One region of the Paenibacillus xylanilyticus genome, then DNA from elsewhere that is predicted to be linked to it. Evidence: riboswitches for the same ligand, from Rfam matches in the RefSeq annotation. Region 1 holds a riboswitch; the other holds the start of a gene.
What was found. A riboswitch is a leader RNA that binds a small molecule or an ion and turns the genes downstream of it on or off. The one in region 1 is predicted to bind S-adenosylmethionine.
Positions count from the first base shown of each region.

Region 2: it holds a riboswitch for S-adenosylmethionine, as region 1 does, so the genes downstream of both, F4V51_RS23980 (methionine ABC transporter ATP-binding protein) here and metA (homoserine O-acetyltransferase MetA) in region 1, are expected to answer to the same signal.

Region 1 is NZ_CP044310.1:1,948,773-1,952,988, forward strand. Features, by position in the region: gene corA (magnesium/cobalt transporter CorA) at 1-912, opposite strand, end outside; gene F4V51_RS08895 (hypothetical protein) at 962-1,105, shown strand; SAM riboswitch class I at 1,367-1,492, shown strand; gene metA (homoserine O-acetyltransferase MetA) at 1,732-2,649, shown strand; gene F4V51_RS08905 (PLP-dependent transferase) at 2,674-3,861, shown strand; gene F4V51_RS08910 (trans-sulfuration enzyme family protein) at 3,854-4,216, shown strand, end outside.
Region 2 is NZ_CP044310.1:5,393,143-5,397,358, reverse strand. Features, by position in the region: gene F4V51_RS23990 (COX15/CtaA family protein) at 198-1,136, shown strand; gene F4V51_RS23985 (Cthe_2314 family HEPN domain-containing protein) at 1,345-2,073, shown strand; SAM riboswitch class I at 2,197-2,337, shown strand; gene F4V51_RS23980 (methionine ABC transporter ATP-binding protein) at 2,463-3,497, shown strand; gene F4V51_RS23975 (methionine ABC transporter permease) at 3,499-4,158, shown strand.

The DNA.
Region 1 (4,216 bases):
AATAAAGAACATGCTCAGGCCAAGGGTCACCATCAGGCCAATGACTACAAAATATCCATACTTCCAGTCCAGCTCAGGCATGTTGTTGAAGTTCATCCCATAGATGCCGGTAATGACCGTCAGGGGCATGAACACCGTTGTAATGGCGGTAAACACGCGCATGATTTCGTTCGCCCGGTTGGCGATACTGGATTGGTAGGCTTCTCGCAAGTTTCCCATTAGGTCTCGATAAGTCTCGAACGTCTCGGATATTTTCACAGCATTCTCATAGATGTCACTGAAGTACTTCTGCAGCTGGTCATCGATGAGACGCAAATCCTTTTTGTTGAGCGTATTGATGACCTCTTTTTGAGGTCCAAGCACTTTCTTGAGCCACAGAATCTCACTGCGCAGCCCGATAATTTCATTCAAATGGGACTTTTTCGTATGCATCAAAATATCTTCTTCCAATTTCTCAATGCGTGCTTCGATCCGGTCGCCGACGGTAAAGTAGTTATCCACAATCAAGTCGACCAACAGATACAGAAGACGATCGGGAGTGCTGACTTCCTGTTCCCACAGAATAGGCTTCAAGGTCCGCAGTTCGCTGACCTTCTGCTTCGTAACACTAATGATATAGTGTCTCCCTAGAAACAGGTTAACCGCACGCAAAAAGATCTCTTCGTCATCAAAACGAATGCTGTTTACGACAATAAAATAATGGCTCTCATAAATTTCAATCTTAGGACGCTGCTCTTCATCACTCAAACAGTCCTCTACAGCCAGATCATGCATCATGAACAGCGGCTGAAGTACCGCCAGATCATCAACGTCTGCATCGATCCAGTAAAATCCCTCAGCTGGTGGCGTTAGCGCCTGCTCAATATCGTCCACCGGGATAAATACACCGTTGTTTACCAACCGGATTTTCATCGTTCATCCACTCCTTCTGCACCCGCCAAACAGGCGGATTTTCATCAATATGGGCGCAAAAAGAACAGATCAGCCGGTCGGCAGCGGAGCCTGGAAGTCAGGACTGCGTTCGCTCTATAACCAAACGGAAATAACGTCCCGCTGCCGGCATGCTGATGTCAATTCTCTATGCAGTTTGTCGGAATACGGCTGACAGTCAGGCCTCGGGTCGCCATCCATTGAATATGTCACCTCTCACATAAGGGTTTGCAACACTTGTTTAGTATACCGCTGGTACATGGTGCTTTCAAGCGCAAAAATGTGTCTATTTCGCGCCCTGAAGCAGTGTATGACAGCGATAGACAAACGGTTCCGGCCTACATGAACAGACATAAAACTACATGCTTGACGTGAGAGGATTAATGTTTTAAAGTAGACGGTGAAGTACACTAATTACACAATCGAATAAGGCGAAATCTTATCAAGAGTAGGTGGAGGGACTGGCCCGATGAAACCCGGCAACCGGCGGTATACCGCACGGTGCTAATTCTTGCAGCGACTAAGTGTCCATTGAGGCACTGTTGTAACTGAGAGATGAGAGAGGCGCATATCTATTTACATATGACCTTTCTCGGAATCCGAGGAAGGTCTTTGTTATATGCACCGACTTCTCAGCACTGATTTTCGCTATGGAACTTGAGTTTGTCAGGTTAGAGCGTTGCGCTTTTTGCAATTCTCCACCTATAGACAAGCTCATGGCAGTCTAGAACGATTTTGATGTGGTACACATCAAGCCTGTGATGGCTGCATCTATCTATGCACAAGGAGGAGTTGTACATCATGCCAATTAAAATTCCAGACGCACTGCCTGCCAAGGAAGTCCTCGCAGGTGAGAACATCTTCGTAATGGACGAGACACATGCTTACCAGCAGGATATTCGTCCACTACGCATTGCTATATTAAACCTGATGCCTACCAAGGAAACAACAGAAACCCAATTGCTTCGTTTGGTGGGGAACACCCCTATACAGGTCGATATCGTTCTGGTTCATCCCAAGTCCCACACATCGAAGAACACGTCACAGGAGTATCTGAATCTGTTCTACAAAACCTTTGATGAGATTGAACACCGCCGTTTTGACGGAATGATCATTACAGGTGCCCCTGTTGAGCAGATGGATTTCGAAGACGTGAATTATTGGAAGGAAATCCAGGAGATCTTCGATTGGACCAAAACCAACGTTACATCGACCATGCACATCTGTTGGGCTTCTCAGGCTGGTCTGTATCATCATTTCGGTGTACCTAAGGTAGCGCTGGAAGAGAAGTGTTTTGGCGTATTTCCACATACGATCAACAAATCTCACGTACAGCTGCTTCGCGGATTTGATGAAGTGTTCAATGTTCCACATTCCCGTCATACCGAAGTTCGGCGCGAGGATATTGAGAAAAACGATAACCTCGAAATTTTGGCCGAATCGGAGGAAGCTGGCATTTTCCTCGTTGCCACCAAAGACGGCAAACAAATTTTTGTGACAGGGCATGCGGAGTATGATCCATTGTCCTTGAAATGGGAATATGACCGCGATGCATCCAAGGGATTGGATATCGCACTGCCAAAAAACTATTTTCCAAATGACGATCCATCCCGTGTTCCTCCGGCAACCTGGCGGGCACATGCAAACTTATTATTCTCTAATTGGCTCAATTACTATGTGTATCAGGAGACGCCTTACGATATTGGCCCGCAAATCTAATCGAGATTACAGGAGGATACTGCAATGGAAGACAATAAGTTAAAAATCGAAAGCCGCTTGGCTCAAATCGGATCCGTCAATGAGCCGGGAACTGGTGCCGTGAATTTCCCCATCTATCAATCAACGGCGTTCCGACATCCAAAGCTCGGGCAGAGCACAGGCTTTGACTACATTCGTACGACCAATCCAACACGTAAGGTACTGGAAGAAGCTGCAGCTGCACTCGAATCCGGTGATGCCGGTTTTGCCTGTAGCTCAGGCATGGCAGCGCTGCAAACGATCTTCGCCATGTTTGGACAGGGAGATCATCTGATTGTCTCACTGGATCTGTATGGGGGAACGTATCGTCTTCTAGAGCGTATCCTGTCCCGGTTTGGCGTAACGGCAAGCTACGTGGACACGAATGATTTGGTGGCCATGGAAGACATTCGTCAGCCGAACACCAAAGCTGTATTTATCGAGACGCCAACCAATCCCCTTATGATGATTACGGATATTGAAGCGGTCAGCTCCTGGGCGAAAAGCCATAACCTGTTGACGATTGTGGACAATACACTGCTGACGCCATTCTTCCAACGTCCGATCGAGCTCGGAGCAGATATCGTTGTTCATAGCGCAACCAAATACCTGGGTGGACACAACGATGTGCTTGCCGGATTGATTATCACCAAGGGCGAGGAATTGTCAGCCGAAATGGCATTCCTGCATAACTCCATTGGTGCGGTACTATCTCCAAGTGATTCCTATCAGTTGATGAAAGGCATGAAGACACTCGCGCTGCGAATGGAGCGACATGAGTATAATTCACTTACCATTGCCAAGTATTTGCTGGAACATCCATCGGTGGGGGAAGTATATCACCCTGGTTTGTCAGATCACCCGGGATACGAAGTGCAGAAGAAACAATCTAGAGGAAACACAGGCATCTTCTCTTTCAAAGTTAAAGATGCCCGTTTAGTTGAACCGCTGCTGCGCCATATCAAGTTAATTGCTTTTGCCGAGAGTCTTGGCGGCGTTGAATCATTGATGACGTATCCTGCGGTACAAACGCATGCAGATATCCCGCTCGAAATACGCGACGCCATAGGTGTCGATGACCGCTTGCTACGCTTCTCCGTAGGAATTGAGCATGCAGAAGATCTGATTGCGGATTTGGGGAATGCCCTGGAAGCTGCGCAGCGTGAGGTTGAAGGAGGCGTACATCATGAGTGAGCAGAACAACAAGCAATCCGAATTGAAGTTTGATACGAAGCTGCTGCATTTTGGTGACGAAGTGGATAAAACAACAGGAGCCTCCAGCGTACCGATCTACCAGGCATCCACATTCCATCATTTTGATATCTTTAATCCACCACAGCATGATTACAGCCGTTCGGGTAATCCGACACGTCAAGCGTTGGAGGATTACATCACACTGCTTGAAGGTGGAGCTCGAGGATTCGCCTACTCTTCAGGAATGGCTGCAATCTCCAGTGTGTTCCTGATGTTCTCGGCAGGCGACCATATGATCGTAACAGAAGATGTGTATGGAGGAACATACCGACTGCTCACATCCATTCTTAGCAGA
Region 2 (4,216 bases), 3.0 Mb from region 1:
AAGGTACATATAAGGTGATGACTTATTGGTCATTCTGTCGACAGACGTTAACATTTTGTCACAAAGCGAGGCGTCAATGACACTTTTATCCGGTATAATGAATTTAGTTGTGTTAGTTGTGAAATAAGTGTCAAAGTATCGAAACAAGCGGAGAGATCATTCTTCGCCATCTTAAACCAACAGCGGGTGAGAAAAAATTGAAGCACTTAACCTTGTTTAAATGGTTAACCGTATTAACTTGTCTTGTTATGTTCCTGGCTACGTTCGGCGGCGGGGTCGTTACCAAGACGGAATCCGGACTGGGGTGCGGCACGGAGTGGCCTTTATGTAACGGTAAACTCGTTCCTGCACATACTGTAGCCTCACTGATTGAATATTCGCATCGCGCGGTCAGCGCATTGGCTGGATTACTTTCCATTGCCTCTTTTGTTGCATTTCTACGATATGGCAAATCACGTCGTGATCTGCAGTTGTTTTCCTTCTTAACGTTGATCTTTGTCATTATCCAGGGGATTATGGGGGCTTTTGCCGTTGTCTTCTCCCAATCATCGGCGGTCATGGCGCTGCACTTCGGTTTTGCCCTGATTGCCTTTGCCAGTTCCCTGATGATGGCTCTCGGGATTAGGCAGGAGGCTCGTCATGGTGGTCTCGAAAGATTGAACAAATACCCGCGGGTCAGCAAAAGCTTCCGCAACCTGGTATGGTTCTCAACCATCTACACGTATCTTGTGGTATACACAGGGGCCTTTGTAAGTCATACCGACTCAGCTGGGGGATGCTCAGGCTTCCCGCTCTGTAACGGACAGATTATACCTGAACTGTCTGGTGGCGTGGCCGTAGCATTTGCTCACCGTGTAGCCGCTGCTTCCCTTGTTATTGTGATTGCAATCCTGGGGCATTATGCATATCGCAAACATCCGGATAATACGGAACTTCGGGCATTGGGCGTTGTATCTGTGGTGCTCATTCTGCTCCAAGTCCTGATCGGTTTTGGCATGATGCTTACCATCAGCCGTCCGGAAGTGTACATGTTCGTGGCTCTGGCTCACATGCTTGATATCGCCATTTTGTTCGGGATATTAACCTATATGAGTTTCCTGGTGTACAAGCTTCATCGACCAGCTGATCGTTTCTAACATTTAATTGTACAGAGTCGTTCATGGTTTCCAAATGCAAAGTCCGCCATCCAATGATGCACATCATTGGGCAGGTGGGCTTTGTTTGATGTCAGGCGGGGCAGGGCACCCTAATGTAAGCAGCGATCATACGTTTACTCTGATTCCGATTAGGTTTAATATTATAAATCATCTTATTGATCAGCAGAGTGGAAAGAGGAGGCTGTATATGCTGCGAACGTTGCTGGGTGAATTGCCGCGTCAGAATGAGGGCGTATTGGAAGAAGCGATCGAGTCCATGGTGGAGACACTCGGACTGTTACAACGACAGCTGGATTTGAATCAGGACCCGACTCACGATTATCGCAAACTGTACGTATGGACGCAGGGATTAATTTCTTCACTGGACGAGCTGGAGCAGGCCTGCTTCGCTGCTTCCCACTTCCGCCAGAAGGTCAGGGCTGGCTCCACCGATGACATGACCATTGAGGAGAAGGCCGAGTACGCCCGATACGTGTACTTCTACAAGGATGGGTTCATTCGTTGTTTTGCAATTCTGGATAAGACAGGCACGGTATTAAATGAAATTTTTAATCTGAACACCTCCAAGGTAAAATCCCATTTTTCGTATTTTACCGTGATGAGACAGTTTGGCTATTCGAAAATGCATAATGATCTTGCTGTTGAATTAATCAAAATTAAGGATGCATATCGGGAACCGATGAGCAAATTGCGCAAACGTCGGAATATGGAGATTCACTACATGAATTCCGAGATGCAGGATGATCTGTGGCAGCTTCATCAAACGTTGCAGGGGAAAGTGAAGCTTGAAGATCTGGATCAGCACCTGGAGGAATTGCGTCAGGGTGTGGATATGGTTTGCGAAACGCTAAAAGCATCTTATGGTTACATTAATAAAATGTGGCACAAGCAGGGCATGTCAGAAGTGGCAAAATAATTGTGTAATATTTACCTTTGACAAAGCGGAATACTTGGATTATACTGAGTTTCTAATTAAGCGTTACATGACATTAACATGCATACCATTTACATTTTACCACTGAACTTATAAATTTAATATTTCTTATCGAGAGCGGCGGAGGGACAGGCCCGATGAAGCCCGGCAACCGATTTATAACGACATGACAACCAGTCATACTTTATAGATGTTAGGTGCTAATTCCTACAAAATGGTGCACAGCACGATTTTGGCAGATGAGAAGGTATATTCTTTCGCGTGAAGAGCCCTTTTTGTTTCTGCAAAAGGGCTCTTTTTTATATGTCAGAGGGGAGTTTTCCTTTCATTCGGGTAAAGATACATGTAGGCGGTGGGAAGGAGAAGTCATATTGATCGAATTAAAAGGATTAACCAAGACGTATGGCAGAGGTTCAAAACAAACGACAGCCCTAGCCGATTTGGATCTAAAGATCGGTAAAGGTGAAATATTCGGAGTGATTGGACACTCTGGTGCAGGGAAAAGTACATTGATCCGTTGTATCAACCTGCTCGAAAGACCAACATCTGGTGAGGTATGGGTAGATGGAGTCAACCTAATCGGTCTCCATAAGACAGAGCTGCAGAAGCAGCGACGCAAGATTGGCATGATATTTCAGCACTTTAATCTGTTATCCTCGGCTACAGTATATGACAATGTAGCTTTTCCACTAAAGCTCGTGAATACACCTAAAGCTGATATTGACCGCAAGGTGAAGGAGATGCTAACTCTCGTTGGATTGGAGCATCATAGCAGCAAATATCCGGCTCAGCTGTCAGGTGGACAGAAACAAAGAGTTGGTATTGCCCGTGCACTTGCCAGTGATCCTTCCGTTCTGCTGTGTGACGAAGCAACATCTGCCCTTGATCCGCAGACGACAGCTTCGATTCTGAAGCTGCTGCTGGACATCAATCAGAAATACAATCTCACGATTGTTTTGATCACGCATGAGATGCATGTTATTCAGAGCATTTGTGATCAAGTTGCTGTCATTCATCAGGGGGGAATTGTGGAGCAAGGCCCAGTAACAGATGTCTTCCTTAAACCACAGCATGCCATCACGCGTGACTTCATGCAGCGTGATCACGATTCTGAGCTTCTTCTAGAAGAAGCAGCAATGGCACATGCGGGAGGAACAGTACTGCAGGATGGCCGATCACAGTTGGTCAAAATTTCGTTCTTGGGTGAGAAAACGTATGAAGCCATTCTGTCGAGAACCGTTCGTCAGACCGGAGTGGACTTCGCCATTCTGCAAGGTACGATCTCAAGGATCAAACAGATCCCATATGGCCAGTTGACCGTGCGGTTTGAAGGCGATGCAGATGCGATCAGCCGGACTGTGCAGGAATTGAAGGAGCAAGGGCTTGATGTGGAGGTGCTTCGTTAATATGGATTTTTCAACTGTACGTTGGGAAGAGATCGGTAAGGCCTCCATAGAAACACTGCAAATTCTGGGAGCTTCCGGTTTGTTCACCATCATTATCGGGTTGCCGCTGGGTGTGCTGCTATTCATGACAGCAAGATCGGCTTCCATCCAGTCACGTACAATCTACACCGTGTTATCCATTATTGTTAATATACTGAGATCAGTACCATTTATCATTCTGATTGTTGCCCTCATTCCGTTTACACGTTCACTCGTGGGTACAGCCACTGGGGTGCTTGGCGTCATACCGCCGCTCGTCATCGCAGCTGCTCCTTACTTTGCAAGGTTGGTCGAGACAACGCTGCGTGAAGTAGACCGTGGTGTCATCGAGGCGGCTCAGGCAATGGGAGCATCCACCGGACAGATTGTAAGACGTGTACTGCTTCCCGAGGCACTGCCTGGTCTGCTCGCTGGGATTACAATCACAATTGTAACGCTGGTTTCGTATACAGCCATGGCGGGTATGGTCGGCGGAGGCGGACTGGGTACGCTAGCAATTAACTATGGGTACTTCAGATACCAATATGAAATTATGATTATTTCTGTTGCATTTATGGTTATTCTCGTACAAGTTCTGCAAATGTTTGGCGATCAACTGGTTAAACTGTTCACCCGGAAATAACACATATATAGCATACTGCATCCATTCCATATCGAATGAATGCAAAGATGCAACAAAA